2 regions of the Streptomyces sp. NPDC000075 genome follow, and region 2 is predicted to be linked to the other one. Evidence: riboswitches for the same ligand, from Rfam matches in the RefSeq annotation. Region 2 holds a riboswitch; the other holds the start of a gene.
What was found. Region 2 has a riboswitch for cobalamin ahead of ABT403_RS29505 (ribonucleoside-diphosphate reductase subunit alpha). Riboswitches for the same ligand answer to the same signal wherever they lie in the genome.
Positions count from the first base shown of each region.

Region 1: another riboswitch for cobalamin. It lies ahead of cobN (cobaltochelatase subunit CobN); the one in region 2 lies ahead of ABT403_RS29505 (ribonucleoside-diphosphate reductase subunit alpha).

Region 1 covers NZ_JBEPFL010000006.1:304,126-309,277, reverse strand. The annotation lists gene ABT403_RS10630 (precorrin-2 C(20)-methyltransferase) at 1-111, opposite strand, end outside; gene ABT403_RS10625 (precorrin-8X methylmutase) at 108-755, opposite strand; gene ABT403_RS10620 (ferredoxin-like domain-containing protein) at 760-2,112, opposite strand; cobalamin riboswitch at 2,392-2,516, shown strand; gene cobN (cobaltochelatase subunit CobN) at 2,550-5,152, shown strand, end outside.
Region 2 covers NZ_JBEPFL010000031.1:71,983-77,134, forward strand. The annotation lists gene ABT403_RS29500 (ribonucleotide-diphosphate reductase subunit beta) at 1-33, opposite strand, end outside; gene ABT403_RS29505 (ribonucleoside-diphosphate reductase subunit alpha) at 33-2,420, opposite strand; cobalamin riboswitch at 2,568-2,691, opposite strand; partial or broken gene ABT403_RS29510 (GNAT family N-acetyltransferase) at 2,757-3,089, opposite strand; gene ABT403_RS29515 (CstA-like transporter-associated (seleno)protein) at 3,173-3,370, opposite strand; gene ABT403_RS29520 (carbon starvation CstA family protein) at 3,367-5,152, opposite strand, start outside.

The DNA of each region.
Region 1 (5,152 bases), on a different contig from region 2:
GGCCTCCGCGATCGCCTCGACGGCCCGCAGGGTCATCAGCGACGGGTCGCCGGGCCCGAGCCCGACCCCGTACAGCTTGCCCTTCGTCTCCCGGTCCTGACGGTCGCTCATTCTTCCTCGCTCGCGATCGCGTTGATCGCGGCGGCGGCGATGGCGCTGCCGCCGCGCCGGCCCCGCACGATCAGGTGGTCGAGGCCCGAGGGGTGGGCGGCCAGGGCGTCCTTGGACTCGGCGGCGCCGATGAAGCCCACGGGCACGCCGATGACGGCGGCGGGGCGCGGGGCGCCCTCCTCGATCATCTCCAGCAGCCGGAACAGCGCGGTCGGGGCGTTGCCGACGGCGATCACGGAGTTCTCCAACAGTCCCCGGTCGCGCCAGAGTTCGAGGGCGGCGGCGCTGCGCGTGGTGCCCGTCTTCGCGGCCAGGGCGGGGACGGCCGGGTCGGAGAGGGTGCAGATCACCTCGTTGCCGGAGGGCAGCCGCTTGCGGGTGACGCCGCTGGCGACCATCTGCACGTCGCACAGGATCGGCGCACCGGCCTGCAGCGCGGCGCGGGCCCGCAGGACGACGTCGGGGGTGTAGCCGAGGTCCTGGGGGAGGTCGGTCATGCCACAGGCGTGAATCATGCGCACCGCGACCTGGGCGACCGAGGCGGGCAGCCCGGAGAGGTCCGCCTCGGCGCGGATCGTGGCAAAGGACTGGCGGTAGATCGCGGCGCCGTCCTTCTCGTACTCGAACACGGTGTACTCGCTCATTTCTTCACTGCGACGGGGGTGGTGGGGTGGTACGTGTACGGGGGCGCCGGGCATCGGCGAGGGCGGCCGCGAGGTCGGCGTGCGGGACGGACCGGGCGTCGAGTGCGTAGCCGTCGGGGGTGGCGACCAGGTCCACCCAGGCGGTGCCGCGCGGGTGGCCGCACCGGCGGGCGCAGCCCGACCAGTGCACGGGCAGGCCGCCGGCGGATTCCGCAACGACCGCGCGGGCGTCGGCGCGCACGTCCGCGAGGGATTTGGCACAACCGGGCCTGCCGGTGCAGGCGGTGACGGACAGCCAGGGGCTGCCGGGCCGGGCGACCAGGCCGGCCGCCTCGACGCGCGCGCACGCGCCGGTGTTCGCGTGCGGCAGGACGACGCTGCGCCAGGGGGTGACGCGCAGCTCGCCGTCAGCACCGCCGGCGGCCTCGGTCAGTACCCGCCACTGTGCGGAGCTCAGCCGTCCGAGCGGGGGCAGCACGCAGAGTCCGGCGCCGTCTTCGCCCCAGGGCCGGGGCGGTTCGGCACAGGGCCACGCCACTTCGGGGCGGTGACCGGCCGCGATCCCGGCGGCGTCGAGCCTCAGCGCGAACTCCCGTGTGTCCAGGGTGTGTTCGTCAGCCAGTTCGGCGATCCGCCAGGGACGGTTCCCGGCGGCGTCGGCGGAGTCGAGGAAGTACTCGGCGGCCAGCAGCGCGGCCCGGGGCGCGTCGGCGGCACCGACCTCGACGGCGTCGGCGGCCGCGCCGAACCGCACCAGGGCCCGGCCGCCGGGAACGTCGCCGGGGACGTTCCCGGCACCGGCGGCGGTCCGGTCGTCCCGCGGCTCCGCGCGTCCCGCGCTCCCGGTGCCGCCCGCGCGGACGGACAGCACGGTGACGTCGGGTTCGAGGGCGGCCACGTCCCCGCGCCCGTCGTCGAGGGCGAACAGGAACCGCCCGGAGAGGGCGGCCGCCCGGGTGCTCGCGCAGAGCAGCCGGTCGAGTTCCCGGACCCAGTCCACGACGAGGGGCCCGCCGAGGGGGCTGGCCACGATGTTGCGCACCCGCTCGTGGCTCGGGGCGGGCAGCAGCCCGGCGCCGCCGAGCATCTCCGCGAGCCCGGCGCCGCAGCCGTCGGCGAGGCCGCGCAGCTGGACGTTGCCGCGCGAGGTGAGTTCCAGGTGCCCGTCCCCGAACCGGTCGGCGGCGAGCCCGAGCACGGCGGCCTGCCGGCCGGTGAGCAGCCCGCCGGGGATCCGCACGCGCGCCAGGTACCCGTCGTCGGCGGAGTGCAGCCGCAGCGCGCCGGGGCAGGCGTCGCCGCGGTCGCGTATGACGGGTTCGTCCCGCGATGCGGCGGAAGGGGGCTGGGGCGGCATGGCCGCGAGCATACCCACGTTTCCCCACCCCCGACCTGTGTCCGTCGCCACCCCGACCAGCGCAATCCAGCCCCACCGCCGATCCTTCCAGCCCACCGGAGGCCCTCCCGGCCCCACCCGGGGGTACCCCAGCGGTAGCCGGGGGAGTTTGCGGCGCGGCCCGATGGGCAGAGCCCCGACGGCGCACCGCACCGCGGCTCACCACCCGCGAGCTCCCCACCCCACCTCCCGGCCAGGGAGACGGCCACCTAAGATGACCTTCCGGCGGACCACTCGGCCCGTCACCGCCGAGGACGGCGACATGGGAGGAAGCCCGGTGCGATTCCGGCGCGGTCCCGCCACTGTGAGCCCCGCGGAGCGATCCGTGAGGTGAGTCAGGAACTCCCGCTGTCCTCACTGCCCGGGGCGCGGAAACCCCGAGGAAGGCCTGCCGCCGCATGATCCTGCTGCTGTCGACGTCCGACACCGATCTGCTCAGCGCCCGCGCCGCGAACGTCGCCGGCGGCCCCGTGCCGTACCGGTTCGCGAACCCCTCCCGCCTCCCCGTCGACGACCTCCCCGGGCTCCTCGACGGCGCCGAGCTGGTCGTCGTACGCCTCCTCGGCGGCCTGCGCGCCTGGCAGGACGGCCTCGACGTGCTGCTGGCCCCCGGCCAGACCCGGCCGGTGGTGGTGCTGACCGGCGAACAGGCCCCGGACGCCCAGCTGATGGAGGCCTCCACGGTCCCCATCGGCATCGCCGCCGAGGCCCACCGCTACCTCGCGCACGGCGGCCCGGCCAACCTGGAGCAGCTGGCCCGGTTCCTGTCCGACACGGTCCTGCTCACCGGCCACGGCTTCGAGCCCCCGGCCGCCTCCCCCACCTGGGGCCCCCTGGAGCGGCCCGCCACGCAGGCCACGGGCCCGCAGGTGGCGGTGCTCTACTACCGCGCCCACCAGATGAGCGGCAACACCGCCTTCGTGCACGCCCTCTGCGACGCCGTCGAGGCCAAGGGCGGCCGCCCCCTCCCCCTGTACGTCTCCTCGCTGCGCACCCCGGAGCCGGAGCTGCTCCACGCCCTGGAGCAGGCGGACGCCATCGTCACCACCGTCCTCGCCGCCGGCGGCACCCGCCCCGCGACCGCCTCGGCGGGCGGGGACGACGAGTCCTGGGACGCGGGCGCCCTGGCCGGGCTCGGCGTGCCGATCCTCCAGGCCCTGTGCCTGACCGGCTCGCGCAGCACCTGGGAGGAGAACGACGAGGGCCTCTCCCCCCTCGACGCCGCCACCCAGGTCGCCGTGCCGGAGTTCGACGGCCGCCTGATCACCGTCCCGTTCTCCTTCAAGGAGATCGACGAGGACGGCCTGCCCGCCTACGTGGCCGACGCCGAGCGGGCCTCCCGCGTCGCCGGCATCGCGGTGCGCCACGCCCGGCTGCGCCACATCGAGCGCGCGGACAAGCGGATCGCGCTGGTCCTCTCCGCGTACCCCACCAAGCACTCCCGCATCGGCAACGCGGTCGGCCTCGACACCCCGGCCAGCGCCGTGGAGCTGCTGCGCCGCCTGATCGCCGAGGGCTACGACTTCGGGCCCGAGGCCGACATCCCCGGCCTGGTCTCCGGTGACGGCGACGAGCTGATCCGCGCCCTGATCGAGGCCGGCGGCCACGACCAGGACTGGCTCACCGAGGAGCAGCTGGCCCGCAACCCCGTCCGCATCCCGGCGGCCGACTACAAGCGCTGGTTCGCCGAACTCCCCGCGGACCTGCGCGAGAGCGTCGAGGAACACTGGGGCGAGGCCCCCGGCAACATGTTCGTGGACCGTTCCGCGAACCCCGAGGGTGACATCGTGCTCGCGGCCCTGCGCCGCGGGAACCTCCTCATCCTCATCCAGCCGCCGCGTGGCTTCGGCGAGAACCCGATCGCGATCTACCACGACCCGGACCTGCCGCCCTCGCACCACTACCTGGCCGCGTACCGCTGGATCCAGGCGGCCGCGCAGGACGGCGGCTTCGGCGCCGACGCGATGATCCACCTGGGCAAGCACGGCAACCTCGAATGGCTGCCCGGCAAGAACGCGGGCCTGTCCGCCTCCTGCTCCCCGGACGCCGCCCTCGGCGACCTGCCCCTCGTCTACCCCTTCCTGGTCAACGACCCGGGCGAGGGCACCCAGGCCAAGCGCCGGGTCCACGCCACCCTGGTCGACCACCTCGTCCCGCCGATGGCGCGCGCCGAGTCGTACGGCGACATCGCCCGCCTGGAGCAGCACCTGGACGAGTACGCGCAGATCAGCGCGATGGACCCGTCGAAGCTCCCCGCGATCCGCGCCCAGATCTGGACCCTGATCCAGGCCGCGAAGCTCGATCACGACCTGGGCATGGAGGAACGCCCCGACGACGAGGGCTTCGACGACTTCCTCCTCCACGTCGACGGCTGGCTGTGCGAGGTCAAGGACGCCCAGATCCGCGACGGCCTGCACGTCCTGGGCGGCGCCCCGACGGGCGAGGCCCGGGTCAACCTGGTCCTCTCCATCCTCCGCGCCCGCCAGATCTGGGGCGGCACCTCCGCCCTGCCCGGCCTGCGCGAGGCGCTCGGCCTCGACGAGTCGGCTGCCACCCGTACGACGGCGGACGCCGTCGAGGAGACGGCCCGCGCGCTGGTCCAGGCGATGGAGGACGCGAACTGGGCGCCGTCGGCGGTCGCTTCGGTCGCGGCGGGCCACCCTCGGGCCGTCGCGGACATCCTCACCTTCGCCGCGCACGAGGTCGTCCCCCGCCTGGCGGGCACCACGGACGAGATCGAGCACGTGGTCCGCGCCCTGGACGGCGGCTTCGTCCCGGCGGGCCCGTCGGGCTCCCCCCTGCGCGGCCTGGTCAACGTCCTGCCGACCGGCCGCAACTTCTACTCGGTCGACCCGAAGGCCGTCCCCTCCCGCCTCGCGTGGGAGACCGGGCAGGCCCTGGCCGACTCCCTCCTGGCCCGCTACCGCGCGGACCACGAGGACGAGTGGCCCGCCTCGGTCGGCCTCTCCCTCTGGGGCACGAGCGCGATGCGCACCGCCGG
Region 2 (5,152 bases):
CGGGTCGAGGAGGTTCTTCTTCTCGGCGGTCATTACTGGCAGGCCTCGCAGGACTCGGGGTTCTCAAGGGAGCAGGCCAGCGCCTCGGCGTCCATGGCCTGCGGCAGCTGGGTGGGGGCGGCGGCCGGGACGGCGGTGCCGGAGGCCGCGCGGGCGATCTTCGTCGCCGGGCGCGAGCGCAGGTAGTACGTGGTCTTCAGGCCCTGCTTCCAGGCGTACGCGTACATCGAGCTGAGCTTGCCGATGGTGGGCGTCTCCAGGAACAGGTTCAGCGACTGGCTCTGGTCCAGGTACGGCGTACGGGCCGCCGCCATGTCGATCAGGCCGCGCTGCGGGATCTCCCACGCCGTGCGGTACAGCTCGCGGACCTCCTCGGGGATCCAGCCGAACCCCTGGACGGAGCCGGAGGAGTCGCGCAGGGCCTCACGGGTCTGCGCGTCCCACACGCCCAGCTTCTTGAGGTCCTCCACCAGGTAGCCGTTGACCTGGAGGAACTCACCGCTGAGGGTCTCGCGCTTGAAGAGGTTGGAGACCTGCGGCTCGATGCACTCGTACACGCCCGCGATGGAGGCGATCGTCGCCGTCGGGGCGATGGCGAGGAGCAGGGAGTTGCGCATGCCGGACTTCGCGACGCGGGCGCGCAGGGCGTCCCAGCGCTCGGGCCAGTGGGCTTCCGTCTCGTAGTGGTCCGGGTGCAGGACGCCCTGGGCGGTACGGGTCTCGGCCCAGGCCGGGAGCGGGCCGCTGCGCTCGGCGAGGTCGCAGGAGGCCTCGTACGCGGCGAGCATGATCCGCTCGGAGATCTTCGTGGACAGCGCCTTGGCCTCGGCGGAGTCGAAGGGCAGGCGCAGCTTGAAGAAGACGTCCTGGAGGCCCATCGCGCCCAGGCCCACCGGACGCCACTTGGCGTTGGAGCGGCCGGCCTGCTCGGTCGGGTAGAAGTTGATGTCCACGACGCGGTCGAGGAAGGTCACGGCCGTGCGGACGGTCTCGTCCAGGCGCTCCCAGTCCATGTCCCCGTCGGCGACGAACGCGCCGAGGTTGACGGAGCCGAGGTTGCAGACGGCCGTCTCGGCGTCGTTGGTGACCTCGATGATCTCGGTGCAGAGGTTGGAGGAGTGGACCACCGTGCCGGGCAGGGCGGTCTGGTTCGCCGTCCGGTTGGAGGCGTCCTTGAAGGTCATCCAGCCCTGGCCGGTCTGCGCGAGGGTGCGCATCATGCGGCCGTAGAGGTCGCGGGCCGGCATGGTCTTCTTGGCGAGCCCGGAGGCCTCGGCCTTGGCGTAGGCGGCGTCGAACTCCTCGCCGTACAGGTCGACCAGCTCGGGGACGTCGGCGGGGGAGAACAGCGACCAGTCGGCGTCGGCGTTCACGCGGCGCATGAACTCGTCGGGGATCCAGTGGGCGAGGTTCAGGTTGTGGGTGCGGCGCTGGTCCTCGCCGGTGTTGTCGCGGAGCTCCAGGAACTCCTCGATGTCCGCGTGCCAGGTCTCCAGGTAGACGGCGGCGGCGCCCTTGCGGCGGCCGCCCTGGTTCACGGCGGCGACGGAGGCGTCGAGGGTCTTCAGGAACGGCACGATGCCGTTGGAGTGGCCGTTGGTGCCGCGGATCAGCGAACCGCGGGCGCGGATGCGGGAGTACGAGAGGCCGATGCCGCCGGCGTGCTTGGAGAGGCGGGCGACCTGGTGGTAGCGGTCGTAGATGGAGTCCAGCTCGTCCAGCGGGGAGTCGAGGAGGTAGCAGGAGGACATCTGCGGGTGCCGCGTGCCCGAGTTGAACAGGGTGGGGGAGGACGGCAGGTAGTCGAGGCGGCTCATCAGCCGGTACAGCGAGGCCACTTCCTCGACGGCGCGGACGCTCTCGTCCTCGGCCAGGCCGCAGGCCACGCGCAGCATGAAGTACTGCGGGGTCTCGATCACCTGGCGAGTGTGGGGGTGGCGCAGCAGGTAGCGGCTGTGCAGGGTGCGCAGGCCGAAGAAGCCGAAGCGGTCGTCGGCGCCCTCGGCGAGGGCGTGCTCGACCAGGGCGTTGAGGCGGGCGGCGTGGGCGGCGACGAAGTCGGCGGTGCGGTCGGCGATCAGGCCCTCGCGGTGGCCGACGGCGACGGACTCGGCGAAGGAGGTGGCGCCCTGGCCGGCGGCCTCGTCGGCCACGGCCAGCGTCAGCAGGCGGGCGGCGAGGCGGGAGTAGGCCGGGTCCTCGGAGATCAGGCCGGCCGCGGCCTCGGTGGCGAGCCCGCGCAGCTCGGCCTCGTCGGCGGCGGCGCTGCGGCCGCGCAGGGCGGCGGCGGCGATCCGGCCGGGGTCGGTGTCGGGGAGGTCGGCCGTGAGCTCGGTGAGGGTCCGCAGCAGGGCGGCTCCGGGACCTTCTGCTTCGGGGTGGTCGGACTCGGCGCGCGGTGCGGCGGGCGCGATGGTCACGGGGGAGCTCTCCCTCACTCGGCCCGGTCATCGGCGGAGCGGGGCGCGAGCGGGCGCATGCGGGCGCGCGCACAAGCGCGTTCGGCACCGCATGGCGTCCACCGGCCCAACCGCGAGGCCCGGACGAATCGACACCCCGGCTCGGTCGATCCGGGGGCACTGCCGGCAGGTCTTCGGACTCGCGGATACGCCCTCGGGCGTACGTCTCACCGTTGCGGGACAGTTCCGGATTCCCACCGGATTCCCCTGCGGCGGCAGCAGGCATGAGCATACATGTGGGGGCGACCCGATGCGGTAGCCCCCACATGTTGTGTCGGGTGCATGCGGAGCGTGTCGTCACAGCTCCAGTCGGTACGTGAGCAGGGTCAGCGTGGGGATGGGCGACCAGTCCAGTTCCGGCGTACGGACGAACCCGAGCCGCTCGTAGATCCGTTGGGCTCCGCGCATGGCCGGCTGGGTGGACAGCACCAGCGCGGTGACCCCTTCCAGGGCCAGGGCCCGTTCGGCGCAGGCCCGTACGAGCGCCTCCCCGACGCCCTGCCCGCGCGCCTCGGCGGCCACCGCGAGCATCCGGAACTCGGCGTCGTGCGGCCCGGCGACGTCGGCGAGCCGGCTGCCGGGTGCGGCGAAGGTCACCCCGCCGAGGACCACCCCGTCGCGCACGGCGACGCCGAAGTCCATGCCGTCGAGTGTGCGCCCCGTACACGCCGAGGGGCCCCGCCGGATGGCCGGCGGGGCCCCTCGGTGAGCGCTCAGCAGCAGCGGAAGCCCTCGCGGGGGTCGGCCTCGCGGGCGTCCGTGCGGGCGCGTTCGAAGGCGCGGCGGGTCAGGACCTCGGCCCCGGGGTCGTGGGAGCGGGCGTGGGCGACGTAGCGGTCGTACGCGGCCTCGCCCGAGAACTCCCGGACGTAGTACCGCGCCTTCGCCAGCGCCCCCCGGACCCCGGTCACGCGACGGGGTCCTTCACACGGCCGCCGCCCCCGTCGAGGCCGGCCGCGGCGAGCTCGGCCTTCTCCTCGGCGGTGGCGATCAGGCCCGCCGGGGCGATGATCTTCGACTCGGACCACGGGACCTCGGAGAGGCGGACCGTCTCCGGCGCGGACGCGGCCTTGAAGCAGATCCGGGCCGCGTCCACCAGGACGATGATGATCAGGACGGCGAAGAGGGCGGAGAGGATCCCGTCGACCGTGGCGTTGGTGACCACGGTCTGCATCTCGTCCAGGGTCTTGGCGGGCGGCAGCACCTTTCCGGCGTCGATGCCGGTCTGGTACTTGTCGCGCTGCGCGAAGAAGCCGATCTTCACATCGTCGGAGAAGACCTTCTGGTAGCTCGCGGTCAGGGTGACGGCCACGTCCCAGGCCAGCGGGACGCCGGTGACCCAGGCCCACTTGAGGCGGCCGGACTTGACCAGCAGCGTGGTGCACACCGCGAGGGCGACGGCGGCGAGCAGTTGGTTCGCGATGCCGAACAGCGGGAAGAGCTGGTTGATGCCGCCCAGCGGGTCCTTGACGCCGACCCACAGGAAGTAGCCCCAGCCGCCGACGACGACCGCGCTGGCCAGCCACACGCCCGGCTTCCAGCTGACGTCCTTGAAGGACTTGTGCACGTTGCCCAGGGTGTCCTGGAGCATGAAGCGGCCGACGCGGGTGCCCGCGTCCACCGTCGTCAGGATGAACAGGGCCTCGAACATGATGGCGAAGTGGTACCAGAACGCCTTCATCCCGGCCCCGCCGAACACGGAGGAGAAGATTTCCGACATCCCGAGCGCGAACGTCGGCGCGCCGCCCGTGCGCGAGAGCAGGGTGGTCTCCTCCACGTCCTTGGCGGCCTGCGCCAGGGCGTCGGGGGAGATCGCGAAGCCGAAGTGGCCGACGGCCGCCGACGCGCTCTGGACGGTGGTGCCGATGACCCCGGCGGGGGAGTTGACGCCGAAGAACAGGCCGGGTTCGATGATGCAGGCGGCGATCACGGCCATGACGGCGACGAAGGACTCGGTGAGCATCGCGCCGTAGCCGATGACCCGGATCTGGGTCTCCTTCTGGATCATCTTCGGGGTGGTGCCCGAGGCGACCAGCGAGTGGAAGCCGGACAGGGCCCCGCAGGCGATGGTGATGAAGACGAAGGGGAACATCGAACCGGCGAAGACCGGGCCGTCGCCGCGCGTGGCGAAGTCGGTCACCGACGGCATCTTCAGCGTCGGCATCGCGACGACCACGCCGACCGCCATCAGCGCGATCGTGCCGACCTTCATGAAGGTGGACAGGTAGTCGCGCGGGGCGAGCAGCAGCCACACCGGCAGGACGGAGGCGAAGAAGCCGTACCCGATCATCCAGAGGACGAGGGTCTCCTTGTCCAGGGTGAAGAAGCCGGCCCAGGAGGACTCGGCGACCCAGCCGCCCGCCACGATGGCGAGGAGCAGCAGCGCGACGCCGACGACGGAGACCTCGGTGACCCGGCCCGGCCGCAGGTAGCGCAGGTAGACGCCCATGAAGAGGGCGATCGGGATGGTCATGCCGATGGAGAAGACGCCCCAGGGGGAGTGCCCCAGCGCGTTGACGATGACCAGGCCGAGCACCGCCAGCAGGATGATCATGATGGTGAAGACGGCGAGCAGGGCGGCGGCCCCGCCGACCGGACCGATCTCGTCCCGGGCCATCTGGCCGAGCGAACGGCCGTCGCGCCGGGTGGAGAAGAACAGCGTCACCATGTCCTGGACGGCGCCGGCGAAGATG